Regions from separate parts of the Pseudomonas sp. LBUM1658 genome, predicted to be linked through region 2. Evidence: predicted binding sites of a transcription regulator. Region 2 holds the regulator's gene; each other region holds the start of a gene.
The links. Region 2 encodes sigma-54, which starts transcription at its own class of promoters, with help from an activator protein. Its sites were predicted from a motif close to ANTGGCATNNANNTTGCTNT; they were not measured.

Region 1: a site for sigma-54 is predicted at 6,206-6,225, ahead of flgB (flagellar basal body rod protein FlgB). Genes of this name have one in related genera too.
Region 3: a site for sigma-54 is predicted at 5,016-5,035, ahead of ACA064_RS03695 (pilin). Genes of this name have one in related genera too.
Region 4: a site for sigma-54 is predicted at 5,598-5,617, ahead of ACA064_RS21680 (CmpA/NrtA family ABC transporter substrate-binding protein). Genes of this name have one in related genera too.

What each region holds. Positions count from the first base shown of each region.
Region 1 is NZ_CP166798.1:1,490,007-1,497,764, reverse strand. Features, by position in the region: gene ACA064_RS06845 (ribonucleoside-diphosphate reductase subunit alpha) at 21-2,912, shown strand; gene flgE (flagellar hook protein FlgE) at 3,212-4,540, opposite strand; gene flgD (flagellar hook assembly protein FlgD) at 4,571-5,293, opposite strand; gene flgC (flagellar basal body rod protein FlgC) at 5,309-5,752, opposite strand; gene flgB (flagellar basal body rod protein FlgB) at 5,756-6,163, opposite strand; gene cheR (protein-glutamate O-methyltransferase CheR) at 6,486-7,313, opposite strand; gene ACA064_RS06815 (chemotaxis protein CheV) at 7,359-7,758, opposite strand, start outside.
Region 2 is NZ_CP166798.1:1,046,406-1,054,163, forward strand. Features, by position in the region: gene ACA064_RS04755 (ZIP family metal transporter) at 1-837, shown strand, start outside; gene ACA064_RS04760 (HPr family phosphocarrier protein) at 1,030-1,305, opposite strand; gene rapZ (RNase adapter RapZ) at 1,321-2,178, opposite strand; gene ptsN (PTS IIA-like nitrogen regulatory protein PtsN) at 2,181-2,645, opposite strand; gene hpf (ribosome hibernation-promoting factor, HPF/YfiA family) at 2,658-2,966, opposite strand; gene ACA064_RS04780 (RNA polymerase factor sigma-54) at 3,085-4,578, opposite strand; gene lptB (LPS export ABC transporter ATP-binding protein) at 4,806-5,531, opposite strand; gene lptA (lipopolysaccharide transport periplasmic protein LptA) at 5,531-6,076, opposite strand; gene lptC (LPS export ABC transporter periplasmic protein LptC) at 6,063-6,635, opposite strand; gene ACA064_RS04800 (KdsC family phosphatase) at 6,644-7,168, opposite strand; gene ACA064_RS04805 (KpsF/GutQ family sugar-phosphate isomerase) at 7,168-7,758, opposite strand, start outside.
Region 3 is NZ_CP166798.1:802,553-810,310, reverse strand. Features, by position in the region: gene ACA064_RS03715 (class I SAM-dependent rRNA methyltransferase) at 1-415, shown strand, start outside; gene ACA064_RS03710 (DUF748 domain-containing protein) at 513-3,431, shown strand; gene ACA064_RS03705 (DUF2845 domain-containing protein) at 3,434-3,730, shown strand; gene ACA064_RS03700 (BON domain-containing protein) at 3,905-4,252, opposite strand; gene ACA064_RS03695 (pilin) at 4,558-4,932, opposite strand; gene pilB (type IV-A pilus assembly ATPase PilB) at 5,191-6,891, shown strand; gene ACA064_RS03685 (type II secretion system F family protein) at 6,895-7,758, shown strand, end outside.
Region 4 is NZ_CP166798.1:4,718,458-4,726,215, reverse strand. Features, by position in the region: gene ACA064_RS21695 (bifunctional protein-serine/threonine kinase/phosphatase) at 419-2,089, opposite strand; gene ACA064_RS21690 (nitrate/nitrite transporter) at 2,097-3,308, opposite strand; gene ACA064_RS21685 (ANTAR domain-containing response regulator) at 3,673-4,248, opposite strand; gene ACA064_RS21680 (CmpA/NrtA family ABC transporter substrate-binding protein) at 4,264-5,475, opposite strand; gene ACA064_RS21675 (quinone-dependent dihydroorotate dehydrogenase) at 5,710-6,729, shown strand; gene rmf (ribosome modulation factor) at 6,987-7,202, opposite strand; gene rlmKL (bifunctional 23S rRNA (guanine(2069)-N(7))-methyltransferase RlmK/23S rRNA (guanine(2445)-N(2))-methyltransferase RlmL) at 7,748-7,758, shown strand, end outside.

The DNA.
Region 1 (7,758 bases), 440 kb from region 2:
TAGAGAACGTGGAGACACCCATGCAAACCGACACAACTCGCGAGAACCCGCAGGGTACCTTGCCGCAGGCCACCGATTCGAATCTGGATCTGTCCGCCACCGCGCCTGGTCAACTGCGCGTGATCAAGCGTAACGGCACTGTCGTTCCTTACACCGATGACAAAATCACCGTCGCCATCACCAAAGCGTTCCTCGCAGTTGAAGGCGGTACCGCCGCTGCCTCGTCGCGAATCCACGACACCGTTGCCCGCCTGACCGAACAGGTTACCGCGACCTTCAAGCGTCGCATGCCATCGGGCGGCACTATCCATATCGAAGAAATCCAGGACCAGGTCGAACTGGCCCTGATGCGTGCCGGCGAGCAAAAAGTCGCTCGCGACTATGTGATCTATCGTGACGCCCGCTCCAAGGAGCGTGCCGTTCGCTCCACTACCGACGAACCGGTGCAAGCTCACCCATCGATCCGTATCACTCTCGCCGATGGCAGCCTGGCGCCTCTGGACATGGGTCGTCTGAACACCATCGTGACCGAGGCCTGCGAAGGCCTGGAAGAAGTCGACGGTGACCTGATCCAGCGCGAAACCCTGAAGAACCTCTACGACGGCGTGGCGCTCAAAGACGTCAACACCGCGCTGGTGATGACTGCCCGGACTCTGGTCGAGCGTGAGCCGAACTACTCCTTCGTGACCGCTCGCCTGCTGATGGACACCCTGCGTGCCGAAGGCCTGAGCTTCCTCGAAGTCGCCGACAGCGCCACTCACCACGAAATGGTCGACCTGTACGCCAAGGCCCTGCCTTCGTACATCGCCAAGGGCATCCAGTTCGAATTGCTGAACCCGGTCCTGGCCACCTTCGACCTGGAAAAACTCGGCAAGGCGATCAACCACGAGCGTGACCAGCAGTTCACCTACCTGGGCCTGCAGACCCTGTACGACCGTTACTTCATCCACAGGGACGGTATCCGTTTCGAACTGCCGCAGATCTTCTTCATGCGCGTGGCCATGGGCCTGGCGATCGAAGAGAAGAACAAAGAAGACCGTGCCATCGAGTTCTACAACCTGTTGTCGTCCTTCGACTACATGTCTTCGACTCCGACCCTGTTCAACGCCGGCACCCTGCGTCCACAACTGTCGAGCTGCTACCTGACCACCGTGCCGGATGACCTGTCGGGCATCTACCACGCGATCCACGACAACGCCATGCTGTCGAAATTCGCTGGCGGCCTGGGCAACGACTGGACTCCGGTTCGCGCGCTGGGCTCGTGGATCAAGGGCACCAACGGCAAATCCCAGGGCGTCGTGCCTTTCCTGAAAGTGGTGAACGACACCGCCGTAGCCGTCAACCAGGGTGGCAAGCGCAAGGGCGCTGTCTGTGCCTACCTGGAAACCTGGCACATGGACATCGAAGAGTTCATCGAGCTGCGCAAGAACACCGGTGATGATCGTCGTCGTACCCACGACATGAACACCGCCAACTGGATCCCTGACCTGTTCATGAAGCGCGTCTTCGATGACGGCCAGTGGACCCTGTTCTCGCCGTCCGAAGTACCGGACCTGCATGACCTGACCGGCAAGGCCTTCGAAGAGCGCTACGAGTACTACGAAGCCCTGTCCCAGTACCCGGGCAAGATCAAGCTGTTCAAGACCATCCAGGCCAAAGACCTGTGGCGCAAAATGCTCTCCATGCTCTTCGAAACCGGCCACCCATGGCTGACCTTCAAAGATCCATGCAACCTGCGCAGCCCACAGCAGCACGTTGGCGTGGTTCACAGCTCGAACCTGTGCACCGAGATCACCTTGAACACCAACAAGGACGAGATCGCTGTCTGCAACCTGGGTTCGATCAACCTGCCGAACCACATCACCGACGGCAAGCTGGACACCGCCAAGCTGGAGCGCACCGTGAACACCGCTGTGCGGATGCTCGATAACGTGATCGACATCAACTACTACTCGGTGCCGCAAGCGAAGAACTCCAACTTCAAGCACCGTCCGGTCGGACTGGGCATCATGGGCTTCCAGGACGCTTTGTACCTGCAGCACATCCCGTACGGTTCCGACGCGGCCGTCGAATTCGCCGACAAGTCCATGGAAGCGGTCAGCTACTACGCGATCCAGGCTTCCTGCGACCTGGCCGATGAGCGCGGCGCCTACGAGACGTTCCAGGGCTCGCTGTGGTCCAAAGGTATCCTGCCGCTGGATTCGCAACAGATCCTGATCGAGCAACGTGGCCAGCAGTACATCGATGTCGACCTGAACGAATCCCTCGACTGGGCACCGGTTCGCGCCCGTGTACAGAAAGGCATTCGTAACTCCAACATCATGGCCATCGCACCGACCGCGACCATCGCCAACATCACTGGTGTATCGCAGTCGATCGAACCGACCTACCAGAACCTTTATGTGAAATCGAACCTCTCGGGCGAATTCACCGTGATCAACCCGTACCTGGTTCGCGACCTGAAAGCCCGCGGTCTGTGGGACTCGGTGATGATCAACGACCTGAAGTACTACGACGGTTCCGTGCAGCAAATCGAACGCATCCCGCAAGAACTCAAAGAGCTCTACGCGACTGCTTTCGAAGTGGATACCAAGTGGATCGTCGACGCCGCCAGCCGCCGTCAGAAGTGGATCGACCAGGCTCAGTCGCTGAACCTGTACATCGCCGGCGCTTCGGGCAAGAAGCTGGATGTGACCTACCGCATGGCCTGGTACCGTGGTCTGAAAACCACTTACTACCTCCGTGCCCTGGCCGCGACCAGCACCGAGAAGTCGACCATCAGCACCAACAAGCTGAACGCTGTTTCCAGCGGCAACCACGGTGACGATTCGGTCCTGGCAGCTCCTGCCGGTCCGGCGCCAGTGCCAAAAGCCTGCGCCATCGACGAGCCGGATTGCGAAGCTTGCCAATAAGCTGAGCCGGTAGGCGTCGCGAGGCGCTTACTCGAAAACCCTCGATGAGCCTCTGGCTTGTCGGGGGTTTTCTTTTGCCTCGAGAAATTCCGCTCCCACCCTGGCATTGCGCCCACGACATTGCGGGTGCATGCATTCGGCAAGGAGCTGGCGCAGCCTGCGATCTTTTCTGTAGACACCACCACCCTCAAGATCAAAAGATCGCAGCCTGCGGCAGCTCCTACAGGGGGATTGCGTATACCCATAAAAAAAGCCCCTCTTGCGAGGGGCTCTTTTTGCAGCGCGTCAGCCAACCGGCATCAGGTCATCTGAATGATGGTCTGCATGATGGTGCTTTGCGTGGAGATGGTCTTGGCGTTGGCCTGGTAGTTACTTTGCGCCTTGATCAGGTCCACCAGTTCGCTGGTCAGGTTGACGTTGGAGCCTTCCAGAGAGTTGGCAACGATCGATCCCAGAGTACCGACCTCGGGTGCGTCGTAGCCCGGCGTACCTGAGGCGAAGGTTTCTTTCCAACTGGTGCCGCCGGCCGGTTGCAGACCTTGTTCATTGTTGAAGCTGGCCAGGGAGATCTGCCCGATCGCCTGGCTCTGCTCGTTGCTGAAGTTGGCGAACAAGACACCGCTGCCATCGATTTTCAGCCCGGTGATTTCGCCAGTGGCATAGCCATCCGTAACCGGAGGGTTACGGTAGGTGACCGAGTTGTACTGGGTGATGTTCGCCATGTTGATGCCGATCCCGGTCGGGTTGGCGGCAGCTCCGTTCGGCGACCAGACTCCGTTGATCATCGTGCCTGGCACCCAGGCTCCGGTTCCGGTCCCGGGAATGGTCAGCGTGGTATTGGAAACGGTACTGGGCGGAGTAACGATGCCAGTCAGTGCGCCGGAAGAATTGAAAGACAGGGTCGAAGCCACTGGCGCAACGGCGCCGGTGCCGGTCACTGGCGTGCCGTTCGGGTTACGACCATCGATCAGGGTATAGGTATTCCAGGTATTGGCACCGGTCTTGACCAAATACTGATCCATCGGGTGGGAATTACCCTGGGTATCGTAGATGAGGGTGGTGAACTGTGAAGTGAAGCTCGACGTGTCCTTTGGATCGAAGGGCTTGGCCACCTGATCGATAACGTCGCTGGTCGACTTGAGGTTGCTGTTGGAATCGACCGAGCTTGAAGCCTTGGGCGGCAGGTTCGACAGGTTGATACGCAAATCGGTCAGCACGCCGTTGATGATCTTGCCATTAGCATCCACTCCATAACCCTGCAGACGCGCAGAACCATCGGAGGTGGTGACGTAGCCATCCTTGTCGCGCTGGAAAGTACCCGCCCGGGTATAGGTGCGCGAGCCATTGTCATTCAGGACAAAAAAGCCGCCGCCCTGAATACCCATGTCCAGCATGCCGCCAGAGCCGTTGACCTCACCCTGGCTGAACTGTTGGGAAACGTTGGCCAGATTGACGCCGCCGCCGACGGTTTTGCTACCTGTACCAAGCTTGGTTGATGAGTACACATCTTCGAATTCCGCGCGGGAGGATTTGAAACCGGTGGTGGCGACGTTGGCGATGTTATTGCCGGTAACGTCCAGTTGCTTGTTGGCTGCATAGAGCCCGCTGAGGCCAATATTGAAAGACATATCTCACTCCTTGTGCCGCGTTAGCTGGCTCTATAAACCAATAGTTTGAACTTTGGACAGGGCAATACTGCCCAGGCCAGCGAGGTTCAGCATCATCTCGCCGCCCGTCTGACTCAGGGACACGCTGTTGACGGTCGCCGGCAGATAAGTGAGCAATGCCGTCGTGCCCTCGTCGGTTTTGGTGGTGGCCTTGAAGGTGTAGGTGCCCTGCTCGACCTTGACTCCCTGATCGTCAACACCATCCCAGACGAAGCTGGCATTACCGGCCGACTGGGCTCCCAAGTCGATGGTTTTGACTGTTTTGCCATCTTTGTCAGTGATGGTCACTGTGGCATTGGACACCGAAGCACCCAGGGCGACCGAACCGGTGAGACCCTTGGCCGGGTCGATCACTGCGGAGTCGGTCTGCACGATCACCGAGCGGCCGACCAGCGATGAGGCCTGCAGAGCCTGGGACGACTTGTAACTGCCAGCCAGGGAGGTTACCGAATCGTTCAGCGTGGTAATGCCTTCCAGACTGCTGAACTGCGCCAGCTGCGCGACGAACGCACCGTTGTCCTGCGGCTCCAGCGGGTTCTGGTTTTTCAGTTGAGTCACCAGCAACTGCAGGAAAGCGTCCTTCCCCAACGCTTTACTCCCAGCCGTGCTGCTGGCCGCCGACGCCAGATCGTCGGTGGTCGACTTAGTGGTTTTCGATGTGTTGTTGAGAATATCGCCAAGGCTCGCGCCACTGGTGGAATCGGTAACACTCATCTGAGTCGCCCCTTATCACTGACCGAGAGTCAGGACCTTCTGCATCATGGTTTTGGCGGTGTTCATCATTTCGGCGTTGGTCTGGAACGAACGACTGGCAGAAATCATGTCAGCCATTTCCTCGACCACATTGACGTTCGGGTAGTAGACATAACCCTTGGCGTCAGCAGACGGGTGATTGGGCTCGTAGCGCGCATCGAGGTTGCTTTGGTCTTCGACCACGCCCAGCACCTGCACGCCCTGGCCGGCGGCATCCTGGTTCTGGAACAGCGAATCGCTGCCACCGCTCTGGCCACCCTGGAACATGGTGGCGAATACCGGATGACGAGCGCGGTAGGTCTGGTCGATGCTCGAAGACACCGTTTCGGCGTTGGCGATGTTACTGGCGACGGTGTTCAAACGCGTGGTTTGAGCGCTCATGGCACTACCGGCAATATTGAAAACACTGGCTAGGGACATGGCTTACTCTCCGCGCAGGGCTGAGATCAGCCCTTTGAATTTGCTGTTGAGCAGGGTGAAGCTGGCCTGGAAGTTGACCGAGTTTTCGGCGTAGTTCGATTGTTCCAGCTGAGCGTCCACCGTGTTCTGGTCGATCGACGGTTGCATCGGCGTGCGATACAGCAGCGACTCGTCGCCATTGCCCAGGCCTTCGGCTTCGATATGCCGGTTATTGGTCATGTTCAACGCGAAACTGCCGCTCTTGGTCTTTTCATTCTGCGCGGCAAGCACGGCAGAGAAATCCAGATCCCGAGCCTTGTAGTTCGGCGTATCGGCGTTGGCGATGTTGTTGGCCAGAACTTCGGCACGCTGAGCGCGGAAGCCCAGAGCCTTTTCATGGATACCGAGCGCTTTATCGAAGCTGATGCTCATGTCGGGTGACCTTTGGGTGACCGGTTTTTTCGTACGATGAACATAGCAAGCCTCGTGCCAGTTCAAAAAACCCCGTAAACCGGGGCTTTGCGGGCATCGACAAGGTGGCAATGCCAGAAAAGCGGCAACTGATCTCCGCCACCTGCCGTTTTTCTGCCGCTTGGAGAAGGTGTGATGGCCGCCAAAAAGATCGCAGCCTGCGGCAGCTCCTACTCCGACCGCATATTCCTGTAGGAGCTGCCGAAGGCTGCGATCTTTGCTTTTCTGCCGGCATAAAAAAACGGAAGCCCCTGAGGACTCCCGTTTTGGTGTAGCCAACAGATCACTTCGCCTGGTAAATGATCCCCGGGCTGCACTGAACCATCTGATAATGATCCGGCAAGCCATTGAGCGCCTCGGAAGCGCCAAGGAACAGATAACCGCCCGGCTTCAGCGTGCTGTGAATCCGCAGCAGGATGTCCTTCTTCACCTCGGCGGAGAAGTAGATCAGCACGTTGCGGCAGAACACGATATCGAACTTGCCCAGGCTGGCGTAGCTGTCCAGCAGGTTGAATGAACGGAACTCCACCCGGCTCTTGATCGGCGCCTTGATTGCCCAACGCCCCGGTCCTTTCGGATCGAAGTAACGTTGCAGACGCTCCGCAGAGAGACCGCGGCCAATGGCCAGGCTGTCGTACTCGCCGGTCTTGCAGTTGTTGAGCATGGTGCCGGACAAATCCGTGGCAACGATCTGCACGCCCATTTTCAGCTGGCCCAGGTTGGTTCGTTCGAACTCATCGATCGACATGGACAACGAATAGGGTTCCTGCCCCGACGAGCAGGCCGCCGACCAGATGCGCAGACGCTGACCCGGACTGGCCTTGATCGCCTCCGGCAGCACCTTGTTCTTCAGCACCTCGAACGGATAGGTATCGCGAAACCACAGGGTTTCGTTGGTGGTCATGGCATCCACCACCATCTCGCGCAAGCCACTGCGCGGCTGGGTCTGAATACGCTGGACCAGCTCGCCCAAGGATTTGATGCCTTGCAGCTCCATCAGTTTATTGAGACGGCTCGACACCAGATACTGCTTGTTTTCTCCGAGCAAAATGCCACAGGCTTTTTCCAGGAAGACCCGGAACTGTTCGAAATCCAAATTACCTGTAGACAAGGGTACCGCCTCTTAAATCGTGTTGAACACCAGGGGCAGACGCCCCTAGCTGATGTCTGCTGCTTTGATCCGGTCGACTACCCGGGATGCCAGGTCATCAGGACGGAATTTGGCAAGGAAGTCATCGGCACCGACCTTCTTCACCATCGCCTGATTGAACACACCGGACAACGAAGTATGCAGGATGATATGGAGCTTTTGCATGCGTGGGTCGCTGCGGATCTCGGCCGTAAGGGTGTAACCGTCCATTTCGGGCATTTCGATGTCGGAAATCATCATCAGAAACTCTTCTTCCGGCTTCTTGCCCTCATCGACCAGTTTGCGCAGATAGTCCAGCGCCTGCCGACCGTCGTTCAGCGCCACGACTTCAACTCCAACCGTTTGCAGGCAACGCGAGACCTGCTTGCGCGCCACCGACGAATCATCGACCGTCAGCACCCGCAGG
Region 2 (7,758 bases):
TCACTGTTGCTGTTGGCGGGAATGGCGTTGTTGGTCGCCCAAGGATTGGACTGGCTGGCGCTTGAACCGCGTTTGTTGCGCGCGTTGCAGGGGGGCGCGATCTGCGCCCTCGGCACGGCGTTGGGTGCGGTTCCGGTGTTGGTCATTCGCAGAATGCCGATGGCCGTCAGCGATACCTTGCTGGGTTTCGGTGCTGGCGTGATGCTGGCCGCCACCGCGTTTTCGCTGATTGTCCCGGGCATCTCGGCGGCCGAGAATCTTGGATTGACGCCATGGGCTGCCAGTGGATTGATCAGTTTCGGCATCATGCTGGGGGCGTTCGGTTTGTTTCTGGTGGATCGCAAGGTGTCCGGGGCGACCCCGCAAATGCTGGTGGGCACCGTTGAACGCCCGGTTATTCCGCCACGGATCTGGTTGTTTGTGTTTGCAATCATTGCTCACAACATTCCGGAAGGCATGGCGGTTGGCGTGTCGGCCGGGGGCGGAATGCCCGATGCCGACAGCCTGGCCATGGGTATTGCATTGCAGGATGTGCCGGAAGGCTTGGTGATTGCGTTGGTATTGGCCGGGGCAGGGATGTCACGGGTCAAGGCGTTCCTGATCGGTGCAGCTTCAGGTTTGGTTGAACCGGTCTTCGCGCTGTTGTGTGCCTGGCTGGTGAGCCTGGCCGAGATGCTCTTGCCGCTGGGATTGGCGCTGGCTGCCGGTGCCATGCTGTTGGTGGTGACTCACGAGATCATCCCCGAGTCGCGACGTAATGGTCACGACAAGCTGGCCAGTCTGGGGCTGTTGATCGGGTTTTGTCTGATGATGGTGATGGATACGGCGTTGGGGTGAATTGTGGCGAGGGGGCTTGCTGTGGGGGCTTTTGTGGCGAGGGGGCTTGCCCCCGTTGGGTCGCGAAGCGGCCCCAAACACTAACACCGCGGTCTCTCAGGTAGATCGCATACACCGGATTACGACTGCTTCGCAGCCGAGCGGGGGCAAGCCCCCTCGCCACAAAAAAGCCCGCTCAATACAGGTTGTGTATTACTCGCCTTCGTCGAAGTAGCGGTTGATCAGATCGACCAGTGCGTCCAGCGCTTCCTGCTCCTGCTCACCTTCGGTGCTCAGGTGGATTTTCGTTCCTTTGCCCGCAGCCAGCATCATCATGGCCATGATGCTTTTGCCGTCGATCGTGGATTCTGGGGTGCGTCCTACTCTGATCGTGCAATCCTTGAACTGACCGGCGACTCCAACAAATTTTGCAGAAGCCCGGGCATGCAGACCCAGCTTGTTGATGATTTCAATTTCCAGAGCGGGCATCGCGGTGTGGATCCTTTAGCTTAGGTCGCGGTGGCGAACCTGGACGTTCTTCAGGGATGTTTGCAGGACCTGACCCAGACGTTCGGTCAGGTAGACGGAGCGGTGATGCCCGCCGGTGCAGCCAATCGCGATGGTGACGTAGGCGCGGTTGCTGGCGGCGAAACGAGGCAGCCACTTCAGCAGATACGCGGAGATATCCTGGAACATTTCTTCTACATCCGGTTGCGCGGCCAGATAGTCGGCAACCGGCTGATCCAGCCCGGACTGCTCACGTAACTCGGGTTTCCAGTACGGATTGGGCAGGCAGCGCACATCGAACACCAGATCGGCATCGACCGGCATACCGCGCTTGAAACCGAAAGACTCGACCAGGAACGCCGTGCCCGGCTCCGGCTGATTCAGCAGGCGCAACTTGATGGTGTCGCGCAGTTGATACAGGTTCAGATGGGTAGTGTTGATCTTGAGATCTGCGAGGTCGGCAATCGGCCCGAGCAGGTTGGTTTCATCGTCAATGGCTTCGGCGAGCGATCGATTGGCGTTGCTCAGCGGGTGGCGCCGACGGGTTTCCGAAAAGCGCTTGAGCAGGGTTTCTTCGTCGGCGTCCAGGTACAGCACATCGCATTGTATGTGCCGGCCGCGCACTTCTTCGAGCAATTGCGGAAAGCGTGTCAGGTGGCTGGGCAGATTACGCGCATCGATCGAAACGGCGACCAGCGGCTGCGCCAGTTCCGTATGGATCAACGCGCGCTCGGCCAACTCCGGGAGCAAGCCTGCTGGCAGGTTATCGATGCAGTAATAGCCGCTGTCCTCCAGTACATCGAGGGCGGTGCTTTTACCTGAGCCGGATCGGCCGCTGACGATGATCAAGCGCATGATTAGGGACCGTTCTGCTCATCCAGGACAACCTGGTACAGGGCTTCGTTGGTTGCGGCGCTGCGAAGTCTTTCGCGCACTTCCTTGCGGTCAAGCATGCTGGCAATCTGCCGGAGCAGTTCCAGGTGCGCATCGGTAGCCGCTTCCGGGACCAGCAGGACAAACAGCAGGTCGACCGGGGCGCCATCGATGGCGTCGAAATCTATGGGGGCGTCCAGGTGCATCAAGGCACTGGTGGGCGACGTGCAGCCCTTGAGACGGCAGTGTGGGATGGCTATGCCGTTGCCAAACCCGGTGGAACCGAGTTTTTCACGGGCAATCAGACTCTCGAAGACATCTTGCATCTCCAGATCCGGCACTTCGCGGTGGATAAGGTTGGCAATTTGCTCGAGTGCGCGCTTTTTACTGCCGCCCGGCACGTTCACCAAAGAACGGCCGGGGGTCAGGATGTTTTCAAGTCGGATCATGGGTAGGGGATGTTAGCGACCGGTTGCGCCCTGAAGGAGGCTCTGGGTCTTTTCCTTATGCTTTTTGAGTTGGCGATCAAGCTTGTCGGTGAGCAGGTCGATAGCGGCATACATGTCCGTATGCTCAGCGTTGGCGACCACTTCTCCGCCGGGAATATGCAGCGTGGCTTCGATTTTCTGCAGCAGCTTCTCGACATTCATCGTGACTTGCACGTTGGTGATCTTGTCGAAATGCCTCTCCAATCGGTCGAGTTTTTCGCCGATATAGGTGCGCAGAGGTTCGGTTACTTCCAGTTGGTGTCCACTGATGTTGACTTGCATACAGCTTCTCCTTCGTTGCCAGTGCATAAGGCGGCAGGCTGGCTTGCCTGCCACTAGGCTGTGTCCGAAAACCGTCAGAGTTCTCAAACACACCCTGGAACGCTGGTGGCGTGGCCCGTTACATCAACCGCTTGCGTTCGCTCGAAGGCGCAATCCCAAGGGATTCGCGGTACTTGGCGACGGTGCGGCGGGCTACCTGAATGCCTTGTGCCTCCAGTAAACCAGCGATCTTGCTGTCACTCAACGGCTTTTTCTGATTTTCCGCCGCAACCAGTTTTTTGATGATCGCGCGAATCGCTGTGGACGAGCATTCACCGCCTTCAGAGGTGCTGACGTGGCTGGAGAAAAAGTATTTCAGTTCGTAGATACCCCGGGGGGTATGCATGAATTTTTGCGTGGTCACCCGGGAAATCGTCGACTCGTGCATGCCGACCGCTTCGGCGATATCATGCAGGACCAACGGTTTCATCGCCTCATCGCCGTATTCGAGAAAGCCGCGCTGGTGCTCGACGATCTGGGTGGCGACTTTCATCAGGGTTTCGTTGCGGCTTTGCAGGCTCTTGATGAACCAGCGCGCTTCCTGCAGTTGGTTGCGCATGAAAGTATTGTCGGCGCTGGTGTCGGCGCGGCGGACGAACCCGGCGTACTGCGGGTTGACCCGCAGGCGCGGCACGGATTCCTGATTCAGCTCCACCAGCCAGCGCTCGTTGTCCTTGCGCACGATCACATCGGGGACGACGTATTCGGCTTCACTGGATTCGATTTGCGAGCCAGGGCGCGGGTTGAGGCTTTGCACCAGCTCGATGATCTGCCGCAGCTCGTCTTCCTTGAGCTTCATGCGACGCATCAGCTGGCTATAGTCGCGGCTGCCGAGCAGATCGATGAAGTCGGTGACCAGGCGCTTGGCCTCGGTCAGCCAAGGGGTCTTGGCCGGCAGTTGCCGCAGTTGCAGCAACAGACACTCGCTCAGGTTTCGCGCACCTATCCCGGCCGGCTCGAATTGCTGGATGCGATGCAGGACGGCTTCGATTTCGTCCAGTTCGACGTCCATTTCCGGGTCGAAGGCTTCAAGGATTTCCTCGAGAGTCTCGTCCAGGTAGCCCTGATTGTTGATGCAATCGATCAGGGTCACGGCAATCAGGCGATCGGTGTCGGACATCGGTGCCAGGTTCAGTTGCCAGAGCAAATGGCTTTGCAGGCTCTCACCGGCCGATGTGCGGGTGGTGAAATCCCACTCGTCGTCATCGTTGCTCGGCAGGCTGCTCGCGCTGGTCTGGTAAACGTCTTCCCAGGCGGTGTCGACCGGCAGTTCATTGGGGATGCGTTCGTTCCAGTCGCCTTCCTCGAGGTTGTCCACCGTCGGGGCGGTTTCCTGGTAGGAGGGTTCCTGAACATCGGCATTGGGTTTCTGCTCGACGTTGTCGGCCAGAGGGTCGGCGTTATCGAAGTCGTCGCCATCTTCCTGGCGTTCGAGCATCGGATTGGACTCCAGGGCCTCCTGGATTTCCTGTTGCAGGTCCAGGGTCGACAATTGGAGCAGGCGGATGGCCTGTTGCAGCTGAGGTGTCATCGTCAGCTGCTGGCCCATTCTCAAGACTAGCGATGGTTTCATGGCAGGGGCTTAACACCTTATTCGCCGGCGCGCATGCGCCATCCACTACAGGGCGCCGGAGCGCCAAACATAAGCAAATTATATGCCTGAAATCGCAGTGTTTGCCTAGAGCGCTGTAACAATAAAAAAGTATAAGGTTTTGTTGACACTGGCGCTCCGGCAATGGCTGAACACCTGAATCGAGTGTTTGCCCCAAAACGCCTGCCACTGGCCCCACACCTCAAGGCTTACAGGCGGAACTCATGGCCCAGATACACTTCCTTGACCAGTTCGTTGGCCAGGATGGTCTCGGAGTCGCCTTCGGCGATCAGTTGACCGTCGTTGACGATGTAGGCGGTCTCGCAGATATCCAGGGTTTCACGGACGTTGTGGTCGGTGATCAGAACGCCGATGCCCTTGGCCTTCAGGTGGTAAATGATCTGCTTGATGTCGCCTACCGAAATCGGGTCTACGCCGGCGAAAGGTTCGTCGAGCAGGATGAATTTCGGCGATGTAGCGAGGGCCCGGGCAATTTCCACCCGGCGGCGTTCACCACCGGACAGGCTCATGCCCAGATTGTCGCGGATATGGTGGATGTGGAATTCCTCCAGCAGGCTTTCCAGCTCCTTGCGACGATCAGCCTTGTCGAGCTCCTTGCGGGTCTCGAGGATGGCCATGATGTTGTCGGCGACCGAGAGTTTGCGGAAGATCGACGCTTCTTGCGGCAGATAGCCGATGCCAGCCCGTGCCCGACCATGCATTGGCTGGTGGCTGACGTCCAGATCGTCGATGAGTACCCGACCCTGATCGGCCTGGACCAGGCCGACGATCATGTAGAAGCAGGTGGTCTTGCCAGCACCGTTCGGACCGAGCAGGCCGACGATCTGACCGCTGTCGATGGACAGGCTGACGTCGCGCACGACCTGGCGGCTCTTGTAGCTCTTGGCCAGATGCTGAGCTTTCAGAGTTGCCATTACGGGGCCTTTTGCTCGTCGGTTTTCTTCTTCGGCTGGATCACCATGTCGACTCGCGGACGTGGCGTGGTCACCGAGGCACCGGTAGCGCGGCCGGCATTGGCGACCTGCTTCACGGTGTCATAGACGATTTTCTCGCCTTCGGTGGTATTGCCTTCGTTGATCACTTTGGCTTTGTCGATCAGCACGATGCGATCTTTCGATGCGTGGTACTGGATGGTCACGGCATAGGCCTTGACCGGCTCCGGATCACCGGCCTTCTGCAGCTGTTCGAAGTAAGCCAGGTTGCCGACGGAGGTGACCACGTCGACTTCGCCCGAAGGCGCGCGGGTGATGGTCACGGTGTTGCCGGTGATCTTCATCGAACCCTGGGTGATGATGACATCGCCCTTGTAGGTGGCAATGCCTTGCTTGTCGTCCAGTTGGGCGTCGTCGGCCTGAATGCGGATTGGTTGATCTCTATCAGTCGGCAGAGCCCAGGCGCTCGCGCTTCCCAGTGCTGCGCTCAGGCTGAGCAAAATAGGGAGGGTTTTAACGAGACTCATACTGTCCTCTTACGTTAGATAGCAGGTGTATCCTGCTTTCTTTCAAATACGCTTTCATGCCATTGCCAGTCGACACGCCACCAGCGCCGTCGATTCTAACGGCTTGCTCGGTCTGCGCATATTCCTGCTGAGGGAATACCGTCATGCGACTGCTGGTAATAATCGTCGTGCGGTTTTTATCGTCGGTACGTGCGATACGTACCGAGTCAATCAATTCGACTTCAGTGCCACCAGAATTGACCTCGCCACGCTCACTCTGGACGTGCCAGGGATAAGCCGTGCCGCGATACAGGTTCAGGTCGGGCTTGGTCAGCAAGGTCACATCGGTTGCTTTCAGATGTTCGACCTTGTCCGAAGTCATTTCGTACTGCAACTTGCCATCAGGCAGAAACTGCACGCTGTGGGCATTGATGGCGTAGTAGTCAATGGCCGTTGCGTCGACGACAGTCGGCGGGCGCTCCATGAAGCGTTCCGGGCTGATGTTCCAGTAGCCAACGGCCGCAAACAGCGCGGCAATGGCCGTGAACATCAAAATATTACGAACTTTTTTGCTCAGCATAGGTGGCTCTACAGGTAAGCGGCGTTGGCTGCTTCAAGGTTGCCTTGGGCGCGCAGGATCAGCTCGCAGAATTCGCGTGCAGCCCCTTCACCGCCACGGGCCTGGGTAATGCCGTGTGCATGTTCGCGGACGAAACTGGCGGCGCTGGCCACTGCCATGCCCAGACCCACGCGACGAATCACCGGCAGGTCAGGCAGGTCGTCACCGAGGTAGGCAACTTGTTCATAGCTCAGGTTGAGTTGCGCGAGAAGCTCGTCGAGCACTACCAACTTGTCTTCGCGGCCCTGATAAAGATGAGGGATTCCGAGGTTTTTTGCGCGGCGCTCGACCACCGGGGTTTTGCGGCCGCTGATAATAGCCGTCTGCACGCCGGATGCCATAAGCATTTTGATGCCTTGGCCGTCGAGTGTGTTGAATGTCTTGAATTCGCTGCCGTCTTCGAGAAAGTACAGGCGGCCATCGGTCAGCACGCCGTCGACGTCGAAAACCGCCAGTTTGATGTGTTTGCCGCGCTGCAACAGATCGGTGCTCATTATATTACTCCCGCACGCAGCAAATCGTGCATGTTCAAGGCGCCAACCGGCCGGTCTTCGCTGTCGACCACCACCAGGGCGTTGATTTTATTGTCTTCCATTATTTTCAGGGCTTCGGCGGCGAGCATCTCGGCCCGTGCGGTCTTGCCATGAGCAGTCATCACTTCGTCAATGATGGTGCTGTGGATGTCAATGGTGCGATCCAGTGTGCGGCGCAAGTCGCCATCAGTGAATATCCCGGCCAGGCGTCCGTCGGCCTCGAGCACCACGGTCATGCCCAGACCTTTGCGAGTCATTTCCATCAAGGCATCTTTGAGCAAGGTGCCGCGCTGCACGTGCGGCAACTCCGTACCGGCGTGCATGACGTTTTCCACTTTCAGCAGCAGGCGACGACCCAGGGCACCGCCCGGATGGGAAAAGGCGAAATCTTCGGCGGTGAAGCCCCGAGCTTCAAGCAGGGCGACAGCCAGTGCATCGCCCATGACCAGCGCGGCGGTGGTCGAAGAAGTCGGCGCCAGGTTCAGCGGACAGGCTTCGTGCTCGACATTGACATTGAGATTGACCTCGGCAGCCTTGGCCAGCGCCGAGTC
Region 3 (7,758 bases), 240 kb from region 2:
GAAGATGCAGTTCATCCAGTCCGACTATTTTGCCGCGATCCGTCAGTTGGCCGGTTTGCCGATCATTCAGCGTCGCCACAAATTGCCGAGCTATCCACGCCTGGAACAGCGCCAGTACGACCTGGTCCTGCTCGACCCACCCGCCTGGGCAAAAAGCGCTTTCGGCACCGTTGACCTGCTGCGCGACTATCAAAGCCTGCTTAAACCGGCCCTGCTGAGCACCGCCGAAAATGGCGTGCTGATCTGCTGTAACAACCTGGCAAAGGTCGCCATGGACGACTGGCGCGAACAGGTTTTGCGCTGCGCCGAAAAAGCCGGTCGACCGGTGCGCGACTGCCAGGTACTGTCCCCAGGCAGCGATTTCCCGTCCATGGATCAGCAACCACCACTGAAAACCTTGATCCTGCAACTCTGATCCAGACAAGTCTTACACGAATAAAGGCAGTTACTTCGGAACCGGAATCGCGTGCCATACTCCAACGCACTTCCGATCCAGATAGATGACGCCTCACATGCCCAAAGGATTGTTCCGCGCCATTGGCGCCTTGTTGACTGCTCTCGCCCTTTATAGCTTGTTGGGGTTTCTGATTTTGCCGGGCATTGCCTTGCGGATTGCCAATCAACAATTAGCCAACTACGCGACAGTACCGGCACGCATCGAGCGGATCGAGCTCAACCCGTTCAGCCTTGAACTGAACCTTTGGGGGCTGAAAATCGGAGAGCCGGGCAAGGAGCAAGTGGCCTTCGAGCGACTTTACGCCAACCTGCAGCTCGACAGCCTGTGGACCCGTGCCCTGCATCTGGCCGATGTCGAATTGATCAACCCCAAGAGCGAGATCCTCTTCGCCAAGGACGGCAAGCTCAATCTGGTCCAGCTGTTCAAGCTGCCGGCAAGCGAGCCGACCCCGCCCGATCCGGACAGCAAGCCGTTTCCACTGCGCATCGAACGGATCAAGCTGGCCGGCGGCTATGTGCATTTTCAGGATGTACGCCCCAGCGAGCCGATCGAGTTTCTCTACGACAAGCTCGACTTCGAGCTGAAAAACCTCAGTACGTTGCCCGACGATAACGCCGATATGACCCTGGTCGCCGTCGGCCCCCAAGGTGGACAGATCGACTGGACCGGTAACTTCAGCCTGGTGCCGATTGCCTCCGAAGGTAAGCTCAAAGTCACCAACGGCCAGATGAAAGCCTGGTGGCCCTACGTACGTGATGCCGTGCCGCTGGTGCTTGAAAACGGCGTGCTGAACCTGAGTACCGATTACAAACTCAGCCTCTCCAAAGAAACCGAACTGCTCCTGAGCAACGCCTCGCTGAGCGTCGCGCCCTTCGCCATCAAGGCCCCGGATGGTCGGCCGCTGGCGCGCCTCGCACGGCTGGACATCAGCGAGGCCACGGTCGATCTGGCCAAACAACAAGTGGTAGTCGGCAAGATCCGCAGCCAGAAACTGGAAACCTGGGCCGCTCGCGAAGCCGATGGCCAGCTCGACTGGCAGAAGCTATTCGCCAGCCAACCGGCCAAACCCGCAGCGGAACCTGCACCCGCCACTGCCTCTCCCAAGCCTGAGCCGACAGCACCGAGCAAGCCATGGCAGGTGTTGCTCAAGGATGTGCAACTACGTGACTACCAAGTTCATTTGGCCGACCGTCGGGCACAACCTGCGGTGGAGCTGGAACTTGGCCCGCTGAACCTGGACCTGCAAAACTTCGACAGCCTCAATAAGTCACCCTTCACCCTCAAGCTCGATAGCGGGCTGGGCAAGCAAGGCAAGCTCCAGGCCAGTGGCGAAGTCAACCTGAACCCGGTCAGCGCCAAGCTGCAGGTGCAGACCAAAGACATCGACCTGCGCGTCGCCCAGTCCTATATCAGTCCGTTCGTTCGACTGGAACTGCGCAGCGGCATGCTCGGCAGTGATCTGGCGGTCGATCTGAAAAGCACCGAACCGCTGGCGTTCAACGTCACCGGCCGGGCCCAGGTCGATCAACTGCACACCCTGGACACCTTGAAGACCCGCGACTTCCTCAAGTGGCAGCAACTGGTGCTCGAAGGGTTGAACTACCAACATGGCGACAGCCTGTCGATCACCAAGGTCAACCTGTTCCAGCCCTACGTGCGCTTCATGATCAACGAGGACCGAACCACCAACATCGATGACCTGCTGATCCCCCAGCCAGCGGACAGCGATGCCAAAAGCGCCGCCAAACCCGCCGCCAGCAAGGAGAAACCGCTGGGTATCCATGTCGGTGCAATTGCCATCAACGATGGCTCGGCCAACTTTGCCGACTTCAGCCTGACGCCCAACTTTGCCACCGCCGTTCAACAGCTCAACGGCCAGATCGGTACCATCGACAGCCGTCAGGCGAAACCGGCCAGTGTCGATATCAAAGGCAAGGTCGACCGCTACGCCCCGGTCACCATCAAAGGCAGCGTGAACCCGTTCGACCCGATGGCGGCGCTGGATATCGCCACCAGCTTCAAACGCGTCGAGCTGACCACACTGACGCCCTACTCCGGCAAGTTCGCCGGTTACCGCATTCGCAAGGGCCGGCTCAATCTCGACCTGCACTACCAGATCATCAAAGGCCAGTTGAAAGCCGAGAACAAAGTGGTGGTCGAGCAACTGCAACTGGGTGAAAAAGTCGACAGTCCGGATGCGGTGAGCCTGCCGCTGAAACTGGCCATCGCCTTGCTCAAGGACTCTGATGGCAAGATTTCCATCGAGTTGCCCGTCAGCGGCGACCTGAACAACCCACAGTTCAGCGTGATGCCAATCATCTGGCAGACCCTGCGCAATCTGCTCGTGCGTGCCGCTCAAGCGCCGTTCAAGTTCATTGGTGGTCTGGCCGGTGGAGGCGGTTCCGAGGACCTCGGCACAGTGGCATTCGCCCCGGGTTCAAGTGACCTGAGCAAGGAATCCGAAGCAGCGCTGATTAAACTGTCCAGCGCGCTCAAGGAACGTCCGGCACTGCGTCTGGAAATCGAAGGCACAGCCGCGCAAAGCAGCGATGGCCCATTGCTCGCCGAACAACGCCTGGAACGCGAATACCAGTACAACTACTACAAGATGCTCCAGCGACGCGGAGATAAAGTCCCGGCCCAGGCTTCGCTGCTGGAAGTGCCGGAAGGCGAAAAAAGCCCGTTGCTCGAAGGCATCTACCGTACCCGCCTGAAGACCCAGCCGCCAGCCGAGTGGGTGCAACTGGACAAAGCAGAACGCACCGCCAAACTGCGCGAAGGGGTGATCAAGTTCTGGAGCGAGAGTGACGTTCTCCTGCGTCAACTGGGCCAGGATCGCGCCAGCAGCATCAAGGATTACCTGGTGGATAAAGGCCAGTTGGCCGATGACCGCGTGTACTTCATCGACGCCAGCCTTGGTCAGGCGCAAAGCGATGGCCGGGTGATCACGCCGATGCACCTGGACGCGGAGTGATCATGGGCGCCCGATCGCTGATCGGCCTGGCATTGGCGCTTACCGCCAGCCAGGCGCTGGCAGCCGATACCCTGCGCTGTGGCAGTCAATTGATCAGTGTGGGAGACCGTTCCAGCGAGGTGCTGCAGAAATGTGGCGAGCCGGTTTCCCGCGATCTTCTGGGCTACAAGCGCAGCGCCAACAAGCGCGAGGAGTTTCAAGTCGAGGAGTGGGTATACGGGCCCAACAACGGCATGTATCAGTATCTGCGCTTTGAGGGCAATCGACTGGTGCGGATCGATAGCAACCGTGGCAACTGACATCTCACCAGCATTTCCTGCCACCAAAATAGAACAGGCCCCGACACGAGTGCCGAGGCCTGTAATGACCACATCCCTGTGGTCTTCGCATGAACTCTGTTTGAAGGGAGGACAGGCGTATTACTGGATCGCCTGCCACCCCTCTTCTCCCGGTTCAGGCGAGAAGCTTGAAGCTTATTCGGCTTTCAGGCCGTCAGCCGAAACCGCTTTAACCCCTTTGATTTTCTTGGTGATGGCGACTGCCGTGGCTTTCTGTGCGTCAGTGACCGCAACAGTTGAGGACAGCGATACCACACCTTTGTTGGTCTCGACTTTGATATCGGTACCAGGAATGCCTTTTTCGGTGACCAGGTCAGCTTTCACTTTGGTAGTGATCCAGGTGTCGGTAGTAGCTTCCGTGGCCTGGGTGACTTCGCCTGCCGCGAGGACCATTGGCGCCTGAGTGGTCTGGGCAAATGCCACGTTGGCCATGGTCAGGGTCAGAGCGGTAGCAGTTGCGGCAGCGATTGCGAACTTCTTCATACGAGTAACTCCTGTTCATCTAGAAATTCTGCACCGTGTCACTGGGCAGGGTTACTGGATATATTGCAGGCGCTGTGCCAACTACCGATCACAAAATAAATACTTATAAATCAATAGCTTATTGAAATCGCAAAATTCCGGAATCGTGCAGATTGCATGACCAGGACGTAATCTGCATGCAAGTTGCGGGTTTTTAGGGAACCCTAACATCCTGAATTACTGACATTTTCCTGTGAATCCTGTGGATCGGAAGGCCATCTCGATAAAAAACAGCTCCAGCTGCCCATTAATAGGTAAAAAAAACCTTACGCCCTTGTGGTACAACCTTTCGGCGCGTATTCAGAAGTTACCGTGGTAAAGCAACTCCAGACGGCTGCGCTGCTACGTTCAAGGGTGATCGTGCCAGTCACTCCAGGCGGAGCATTCTGAATTGTGCAGCTGATACTCCCCACCCCATCAGCCGGTGTCCCTGCCACTACGACAATGCAATTGGCTGAAGGCGTTATAGCGCCAACTGATGCCAAAGTCGGCGCAGTGCCTTCATTCAGACTGCCCTCAAACCCGGTTTTAAGTGCAGAGATCTCTGCCAAACCGGCGGTAACCTTGGCTTTGGCCTGGAACCTGGCGAAAGACGCTATGGCAAACGTGGCCAAAATCCCAATGATCGCGACCACGATCAAAAGCTCGATCAAGGTAAACCCTTTTTGACTATTAATAGACAAGCTCCTCGCATCAAGTGAAGTCTTACGGCCTTATACAGGTTAAAGCGTAGCGAATGCCAAACCCTTTGGCCCTTCCTATGGGCGCGCAAAGCTGCTGGCGTATCGCCCTCATCGAAAATCGCACAAACTGACATTTTTTAGTTACCCGACCTCCCCGATTAGGCTCCTTCGGCGGACTAGGCTATAAGTCTTCGACTGTTTGCGTTTGGTACCTGTATGAATGACATCGCCCTTTCCGGTCTGGCCAAGCAATTGGTGCTGGCCGAACTTCTCACCGACAAAGGCGCGCAACAAGCGTCTCAGCAGGCCCAGCGCAATCAAGTGTCGCTGGTGACCTACCTGGTGCAGAATAAACTGGTCAAAAGCCGGCTGGTGGCACAAATCGCCTCTGAACATTTTGGTATGCCCTTCCTTGACCTGAGTTCCCTCGATAAGGAATCCCAGCCTCGCGGGCTGATCAGCGAGAAGCTGATGCGGCAACACCAGGCCCTGCCCCTGTGGCGGCGCGGCAACAAATTGTTTATCGGTGTTTCCGACCCGAATAATTATCAAGCCATCAACGATATCCAGTTCAGCACCGGACTGAGCACCGAAGCGATCCTGGTCGAAGACGACAAGCTCAGCGATGCGATCGACAAGTTCTTCGATTCCCAGTCCAGCGGCATGGAGGATCTGGCCGATGTCGATCTGGGTGGCGTGGACATCGAGTCGATCGACGATAAAAAACACGACGCCATTGCCGGGCAAGACGCTGACGATGCACCCGTGGTGCGCTTCGTCCACAAGATGCTGCTGGACGCCATCAAGGGTGGCTCTTCGGACTTGCATTTCGAACCCTACGAAAAACTCTACCGGGTCCGTCTGCGCACCGATGGCATTTTGCGCGAGGTTGCCAGACCGCCGATCCACCTCGCTGGGAGGATCGCCGCGCGTCTGAAGGTTATGGCCAGCCTGGATATCTCCGAACGCCGCAAGCCCCAGGACGGGCGGATCAAGATGCGCATCTCGAAGACCAAGTCCATCGACTTCCGGGTCAACACCTTGCCGACACTATGGGGAGAGAAGGTCGTCATGCGAATTCTCGACCCGTCGAATGCGCAGATGGGCATTGATGCCCTCGGTTATGAGCCCGACCAGAAAGAGTTGTACATGGCGGCGCTCAAGCAGCCTCAGGGATTGATTCTGGTGACCGGGCCGACCGGCTCCGGCAAAACCATTTCGCTGTACACCGGCCTGAATATCCTCAATACCGTGGACATCAATATCTCCACCGTCGAAGACCCGGTGGAAATCAACATGGAAGGCATCAACCAGGTCAACGTCAATCCCCGGCAGGGGCTGGATTTCGCCCAGGCCTTGCGCTCGTTCCTGCGCCAGGACCCGGACGTGATCATGGTCGGCGAAATCCGCGACCTGGAGACCGCCGAGATCGCCATCAAGGCCGCGCAGACCGGGCACATGGTGCTGTCGACCCTGCACACCAACAGCGCCGCGGAAACCCTGACCCGCCTGCACAACATGGGCATTCCCGGGTTCAACATCGCCACCTCGGTCAATCTGATCATCGCCCAGCGCCTGGCGCGCAAGCTGTGCGGTCAGTGCAAAAAGGAAATCGTGGTTCCCCACGAGACTCAGCTCAAGGAAGGCTTCGCCGAGGAACATATCGGCACATTCAAGATCTATGAACCGGTCGGCTGTGACCTCTGTAACAGCGGTTACAAGGGGCGAGTCGGGATCTATGAAGTGGTGAAGAACACCCGGGAGCTGCAAAGCCTGATCATGGCTGAAGGCAACTCACTGGAGATCGACGCCCAGATGCGCAAGGACGGTTTCAACGACTTGCGTACTTCCGGCCTGCTCAAGGTCATGCAGGGCACCACCAGCCTTGAGGAAATCAACCGGGTCACCAAGGACTAATCAATGGCGGTCAAAGCAGTAAAAGTCAGTGTTTACACTTGGGAAGGCACCGACAGAAAAGGCAGCAAAATGACCGGTGAATTGACCGGTCATAACCCGGCACTGATCAAGGCGCAGTTGCGCAAGCAAGGTATTACTCCGGGCAAGGTTCGGAAAAAAACCGCCTCGATCTTTAGCGCCGGCAAACGCATCAAACCCCTCGACATCGCTCTGTTCACCCGTCAAATGGCAACCATGATGAAAGCCGGGGTGCCATTGCTGCAGTCTTTCGACATCATCGGCGAGGGCTTCGATAACCCGAACATGCGCAAGCTGGTGGACGAGGTGAAACAGGAAGTCGCAGCCGGCAACAGCTTTGCCGCGGCGCTGCGCAAAAAACCACAGTATTTCGATGATCTGTACTGCAACCTGGTGGACGCCGGTGAACAGGCCGGTGCCCTGGATACCTTGCTGGAGCGGGTGGCGACCTACAAGGAAAAGAGCGAATTGCTCAAGGCCAAGATCAAGAAGGCCATGACCTATCCCTTGGCGGTGATCTTCGTTGCAATCATCGTGACCGGCATTCTGCTGATCAAGGTAGTCCCACAGTTCAAAACAGTATTTTCCGGTTTTGGCGCAGAGCTCCCGGGTTTCACCCTGATGGTCATCGCCATTTCCGAACTCCTGCAGGAGTGGTGGTGGCTGGTGCTGCTCGGGTTCGCCGCTGCCGTGTTCGGCTTCCATCGTGCCCGCCAACGCTCGCAACGCTTTCGCGACTGGCTGGACGTCAGCCTGTTGAAACTGCCGCTGGTGGGCGCGCTGATGTACAAATCAGCCGTAGCTCGCTATGCCCGTACGCTGTCCACCACCTTTGCTGCCGGTGTACCG
Region 4 (7,758 bases), 3.1 Mb from region 2:
GAGCTCAGGCCTGCCTCATCAGGGCGGTCAGGCTGGCTCGACAAATTCTGCGCAAACAAAAAAAGGCATCCCGCTAGTGAGCTAGCGAGGACGCCTTTGTCCTGATCCCGTTCTCTCGGGAAGCGCACCCTTCATCGTTGAAGGTTGGGCTATATGTCTGTTGAGAGAGGTAATGCAGTGGTTGTGCCAAGTTTCGCGAAGAGGCGGTTTAATTGGGGTTTGAGGTTGAAAGATTTGTCCGGGAGGGATTTATTGCACCAATTCAAGGCGTGTTGCCCGCTTTTAAGGCGCAAGGCAGAGTTACCTTTGGCGTAATTCAGATCGCCAAGATCGCAGCCTGCGGCAGCTCGCCATATCAGGTGTACGCAAAAACTGTAGGAGCTGCCGCAGGCTGCGATCTTTTTGGGGCGGTGAGATTTCAGCCATGAAACACCCAATACAGCAGCACCAGATTAATCAACAACGACACCAGCGCCAAAGTTCGCCAAACCTTCAGCGGCTCTCGTTCCAGTAGCGGCCTGGGCCGCACGCTCAAACTGCGGCGCTCGCCCTGTTCCAGTAGCAGCAGCCACTCCTCGGCAGTTTCAAAGCGTTGCTCCGGATCGGCGGCAACCGAACGTTCCAGGCTTTGCGCCAGCCAGTCCGGCAGGTCCGGTCGATAGCGACTGGCACTGACGGGCAGGCCGAAACGCGGCCGTTGAAAGGCTTCGACTTCTCCATAGGGATAATGCCCGGTGAGCAGAAAATACAGCGTCACGCCCACCGCATACAGGTCCTGTTGCGCCGTTGGCGCATCACCATTGAAAGCTTCCGGGGCAATGTAGCTCGGGGTTCCCGGCAGCAAGTGCGCCTGGTCTTCCGAAAGTCCGGGGCAATACGCCAGGCCGAAATCCAGCAAACGCAATTCTCCGTCTTCACTCAACAGCAGGTTTTCCGGTTTGATATCGCGGTGCAGGATTTGCCGTCGATGCAGCATGCCCACTGCCCGCAGCAGCCGTTCGGCCAGTTCCTGCCATTGCGCCAGGGGTAGCGGGCCGCTTTGCGCGAACAACTCGGCCAGGGTCGAGCCGGGGTATTGGCGCATCACGTAGTACAGGTGCTGACGCTGACTGGCGGCATGCACTTCGGGAAAATGCCGGCCGGCGACCCGCTTCAGGAACCATTCCTCCGACAGCAGGCCTTGCCCGGCCTGAGTGTCGTCATGCAGGTGCGCGGGCAGAGTCTTCAGTAGCCAGGGTTGCTGCTGGGCATCACGAACCCGGTAGAGCAGAGACTGCTGGCTCTGTCCGAGCAACGCCTCGACCTGCCAGCCTTCGAACCACTGGCCGGGCTTCAGTGCTGGTGGCAGCGGCCATTGCTGCAAGTGGATCAACGCATCGCCAATGGTCGCCTCGCCGAGGGCGTCGACCCGTACCAGCAAGGCGCTGGCATTGTCCTGGCTGCCCGCCAGGTGTGCAGCATTGACCAGCGTCTGCGCGGCGCTGTCGAGGTTGGGCTGATCGCGCAGGATCGCGCTGATCGCCGTGTCGCCGAGTACCGCCCAGATGCCGTCGCTGAGCATGACGAAGCTCTCGCCCAAACGCAGTTCACTGTCGAGGAAGTCCAGCACCAGGTGCTGATCAAGACCCAATGCGCGCTTGAGCACATGCTGCATGCCCGGTTGCTCCCAGACATGATCTTCGGTGATGCGCTGCAACTCTCCAGCGTACCAGCGATAGACCCGGCAATCGCCGACATGGGCCAGGGTGAAGCGCTGCCCTCGCAGCACCAAGGCGCTGACGGTGGTCAGCAAGGGCAGCCCGCCACCGTTGGCCTGCAGCCAGCGATTCTGTGCCAGTAACAACCGGTCCAGGGCCTGCGCCACCCCCCAGGTTTCCGGGGTGGCGTAGTAGTCCAGTGCCAATGCCTGCAAGGTCGAACGAGCGGCGAGGCCACCGTCGGCGCACTGGCTGACGCCGTCAGCGATGGCGAACAGATAACCTTTGCTGGCGGCCAGCGCCGGGGTTGGCGTGACCAGGCGCAGGGCGTCCTGGTTTTCCTCCCGCGGGCCGATGGCGCTGGCTTGGGCGAAGCTCAGTTGCAGGCTCATTGATTACTCAGACCCGAGCAGCGGTCACCGCCGCCGAACCCCAGGTGGTTCTCCAGCGACGCTTGACGCCGTGCAGGCCGAACCAGGCTAGTACGCCGAGGCTGGCGAACAGCCAGAGGGCCAGCTGATAGCTGCCGGTGCTTTGTTTGATTGCACCCATGCCGGCCGCCAGAGCGAAGCCGCCGATGCCGCCAGCCATGCCGATCAGGCCGGTCATCACGCCGATCTCCCGACGGAAACGCTGCGGTACCAATTGGAAGACCGCGCCATTACCGGCACCCAGACCCAGCATAGTGCAGACGAACAGGGCGAGGGCGGCGTAGGAGCTCGGCAGGTTGAAGCCCACCGCGGTAATGCAGATCGCCGCGACGGTGTACATGCCGAGCAAGGTGCGAATGCCGCCAAAGCGATCGGCCAGGGCGCCACCCAACGGACGCATCAGGCTGCCACCGAAGACGCAGGCAGCAGTGTAATAGCCGGCGGTCACCGGGCTCAGGCCGTATTGGTCGTTGAAGTAGCCGGGCAGGGCGCTGGCCAGGCCGATAAAGCCGCCGAAGGTTACGCTGTAGAAGAACATGAACCACCAGCTGTCGCGGTCGCCCAACGCCTTGAAGTAGTCAGTCATGGATTTGGGTTTTGGCCGCTCCGGAGCGTTTTTCGCCAGCCAGGCAAAGACGATCAGGGTCAGGATCAGCGGGATCAGCGCGAACCCGAACACATTGCTCCAGCCAAATGCGGCGGCGAGCACCGGGGCGATCAACGCCGCCAGTACCGTGCCGGAGTTGCCCGCACCGGCAATGCCCATGGCCTTGCCTTGATGCTGCGGCGGATACCATTGCGAGGCCAGGGGCAGGGCGACCGCGAACGAAGCACCAGCCACGCCGAGAAACAGACCGAGGACCAAGGCCTGTTCATAGCTGTGAATGCCCAGTTTCCAGGCACCGAACAGCGCGCAGATAACGATCACCTGGCCGATCAGACCGGCGATTTTGGGTGACAGGCGATCAGCCAGCAAGCCCATCAAAAAGCGCAGAATGGCACCGGCCAGAATCGGCGTGGCCACTACCATGCCACGTTGCTGGGTGGTCAGTTGCAGGTCGGTGGCGATCTGCACCGCCAAAGGGCCGAGCAGGTACCAAACCATGAAGCTCAGGTCGAAGTAGAGGAAGGCCGCGAACAATGTCGGGGTATGGCCGGATTTCCAGAAGCTTGAATTCATCGCGCACCTCAGCTGTAAAGAGTCTCGAAAGGAGTCATGAGCTTTCAAGTGGAGCGCCTGTGACAGCCGCACCACCGGTCCCGGGCTATGGGGCCAAAACGAAAAAACGCCGCAACCCGATGTGCTAATGCCAAAGGGTGTGCGACGTCGTTGTCGTAGGTGGGGCAACCGCCGTTGGTTACCTGTAAGGATTGATTTGCAAGAGCCGCGCCAGAGTTTGATTTTTTTGGTGTGGCCAAAAAGATCGCAGCCTGCGGCAGCTCCTACGCCGATCCGGTCCACCCACAAAATTGCGGGTGCCAGAGATCCCGTAGGAGCTGCCGCAGGCTGCGATCTTTAACGGTTTTCCAGACGCTGCAGAACTTCAGCCCAGCAATTCGCTCATGGCAATAATCTGCTCGGCCACCTGAATCAGCTTCTGCTGGCGGCTCATGGCCTGGCGGCGCATCAGGGTGTAGGCCTCTTCTTCCTTGCAGTCCTTCATCTTCATCAGCAAGCCCTTGGCCAGCTCGATGCGCTTGCGTTCGGCCAGTTGCTGGTCTCGGGCCTGGAGTTGCGCGCGCAAGGCCTGGTCGCTTTCAAAGCGAGCCATGGCCACGTCGAGGATCGGTTGCAGGCGCGCGGCGAGGATGCCTTCGACGATGTAGGCGCTGACCCCGGACTTGATGGCCTGACGCATCACGTCCGGGTCATGTTCGTCGGTAAACATGACGATCGGTCGTGGCTGGTCGCGGCTGACCAGCACCACTTGCTCCATCACATCGCGGCTCGGTGACTCGGTATCGATCAAAATCACATCCGGACGCACCGTTTCGACGCGTGCCGGCAGGTCGATGGTCAGGCCGGACTCGTCAATCACTTCAAACCCGGCTTCGGTCAGGGCCGCCTTGAGCCGGCCGACTTTTTTCGCGGTGTCGTTGATCAGCAGGATACGCAACATATTCGCAGTCTCCTGTCAGCGGCTGGCGAGAAGGGCGCAGGAGTCGGTCATGGCGTGCAATTTGAAGCCGCGGGCATAACCGACCGGATCGGAACCGTCCCAGATCTTGCCGTCGATCAATTGGCTGCTGCGCATCGTTTCGCCAGAGTGGCCGACACCCACCGCGCTCGCTGCCTCGCGGTACAGCTCGAGTTGCTGGACCTGGCGGGCGACGCCGAGGTAGTCCGGGTCGTCGCGCAACAAGCCCCAACGGCGGAATTGGGTCATGAACCACATGCCGTCGGACAGGTAGGGCAGATTGACCTCGCCGGCGCCATGGAAGCGCAGGGCGTGGGGGTCTTGCCAGCGATTGCCGAGGCCGTCGGTGTAGTCGCCGAGCAGTCGCGGCTGGATGCAGTCCAGGGGCGCATCCAGGTACTCGCGGGCGCTCAACAGTTGGGCGGTGCTTTGGCGGTTCTCGGTGCTCTGTTCGATAAAGCGACTGGCTTCGAGGATCGCCATGACCAGCGCACGGGCGGCATTAGGGTACTGCTCGACAAACGCCCGGGTGCAGCCCAGGACTTTTTCTGGATGGTCGGGCCAGATGGTTTGGGTGGTGGCGATGGTGAAGCCCAGTTCCTGGCGCACCGCGCTGGCGCTCCAGGGCTCGCCGACACAAAAGCCATCGATGCGCCCGGCCTGCAGGTGCGCAACCATCTGCGGCGGTGGCACGACTACGCTGTCGACATCCTGCAGCGGATGGATGCCCTGGCTGGCCAGCCAGTAATAGAGCCACATGGCGTGGGTGCCGGTGGGGAAGGTCTGGGCGAAGGTCAGCTTTGCGCGACTTTGGTGCACGTGTTGATCCAGCGCTTCAGGACCGGTCACGCCACGGGCTTGCAGGCCGTGGGACAGGTTGATGCTTTGGCCGTTCTGGTTCAGACCCATAAGCACCGCCATATCGGTAGCAGCGACGCCGCCGATGCCCAGGTGCACGGCGTAGATCAAGCCATAAAGACTGTGGGCCGCATCCAGTTCACCGCTGACCAGCTTGTCCCGCAGGTTGGCCCAGGAGGATTGGCGCTTCAGATTCAACGTCAGGCCATAGGGCTGGGCGAAGCCCTGGGTGGCCGCGACCACCACCGAAGCGCAATCGCTCAGGGCCATGAAGCCAAGGTTGATTGCGTTCTTTTCCGGAGCATCGCTGCCATTGACCCAGGCCAGTGGGCCTGCTGGAAATTCATTCATCAAGTGTGCACCTTCCATAAAAAAGCGTCGTACCCGGGTCTCTTGTCAGAGCAAAGCCTTGGTGACGACGCCATTGTCCTTCGACCCATCCCGCCGTTGGCATGAGTGCTGATGCAATCGGTGGTGCAAGGCATATGCCATTAACCGCAGATTTCATCGAGTGCCTCGCTTGCAGCACCGTTGCCCGGCTATAATCGCCGGCTCATTTCGCCGCCAACCGAGTCAAGCCCGCCCATGTACACCCTGGCCCGTCAGCTGTTGTTCAAACTTTCCCCGGAAACCTCCCACGATCTGTCCCTGGACCTGATCGGCGCGGGCGGGCGTTTGGGCCTCAATGGCTTGCTGTGCAAGGCGCCGGCGCGGGTGCCGGTGAACGTCATGGGCCTGGACTTTCCCAATCCGGTGGGTCTGGCGGCAGGCCTGGACAAAAACGGCGCGGCCATCGATGGTTTTGCCCAATTGGGTTTCGGCTTCGTCGAGATCGGCACCATCACCCCGCGTGCGCAACCCGGTAATCCGAAACCACGGATTTTCCGCTTGCCGGAAGCCGAAGCGATCATCAACCGCATGGGTTTCAATAACCTCGGCGTCGATCACTTGCTGGCCCGGGTCGCGGCGGCCAAATACAAAGGCATCCTGGGCATCAACATTGGCAAGAACTTCGATACGCCGGTTGAGCGCGCGGTGGATGACTACCTGATCTGCCTGGATAAAGTTTACGCCCATGCCAGCTATGTGACAGTCAATGTCAGCTCGCCCAACACCCCGGGCCTGCGCAGCCTTCAGTTCGGCGACTCGCTCAAGCAATTGCTCGAAGCCTTGCGTCAGCGCCAGGAAGACCTGGCCCAGCGCCACGGCAAGCGCGTACCGCTGGCGATCAAGATCGCTCCGGACATGACCGACGAAGAAACCGTGGAGGTGGCGCGAGCCTTGATCGAGACCGGGATGGATGCGGTGATCGCCACCAACACCACCCTGAGCCGCGTCGGCGTCGAAGGCATGGAACACGGCGACGAGGCGGGTGGCCTGTCGGGCGCGCCGGTTCGCGACAAGAGCACCCATACCGTCAAGGTACTGGCTGGCGAATTGGCCGGGCGCCTGCCGATCATTGCCGTGGGCGGTATCACCGAAGGCAGGCACGCGGCTGAGAAAATCGCCGCCGGTGCCAGCCTGGTGCAGTTGTACTCGGGGTTTATCTACAAAGGCCCGGCGCTGATTCGCCAGTCGGTGGATGCGATTGCCGCGCTGCGCTAAAGGCGAACACCCGTAGGAGCTGCCGCAGGCTGCGATCTTTTGATTTTGATTTTTGTATTCACGCACAAACCGCCGAGAAGCAGGATCAAAAGATCGCAGCCTTCGGCAGCTCCTACGGGGATCGAGTAATGGCTAAGTGAGCGGGAATAAAAAAGGGCTCCTCAAGGGAGCCCCTGGGCCGAAGCCCGCCGTCCGGATGGGACGAGCATGGTAAGTCGTTGCGTATTCAGATTTTGGTGTCGGAGTGTGTGCCCTGTTTAGCCGACGGCGTGAAGTTCGTTGAGTCTGTGGATTCCCGCAGTGCCGGTCATACCGTCCCAGTTGTCGCCGCGTCCTTCTCGCCAGCCGTTAATCCAGGCTTGGCGTACCGACGGTAGAGTAAATGGGCAAAGCTCACGGGATTTGCCACCAACGCCATATTGATATCCGCGTAAAAATGCTCTTTCCAACGGATCACGCTTAAGTCTTCTCATAGGGTGTTGCCCTCACTTGTTGACTGTGTAATGTCCCGTCGACCTCAATCGAGGTCGGGCAGAAATACTCTGCCGTTGGCGGCTCGCTGCCGGCGTCGCGAGCCAAGGTGTTGACGTCATTTCGGCGCCAACCTGTATTGAGTTCTAACCAATGCGTCACATCGAGGGAATGATCGTTTTGTCATAAGGACGTAACGATAATGATGTTAAGGCCATAAGAAAGCAGGTATATCAGCCTGCTGCACGGCCAAAGCCCACTATGAATCAGCCTCCTACTAGATGATGAGGTTAATTCTCTGGCAAGAATATCGACCGGTGGTCGTCGGTTATTAATCGACGAAGGGTCGAGATATGACATTTTGTTGCACCGGATTTTTTATCTGCCCTTGCATCCAAGCTCATCCGACCTCGGTTGGTTGAGCGGCCGGGGTGGCACGGCACACTTTCGTGCCCCGCGAGCGCTCTTCAAGAAAAGCGCTTGATTGAAAACCGAGCGGGCAATGCGTTGCCCGTTCACTTATTGCTTAAAAGGCCCTGGAATTCCCATGTCGGATCG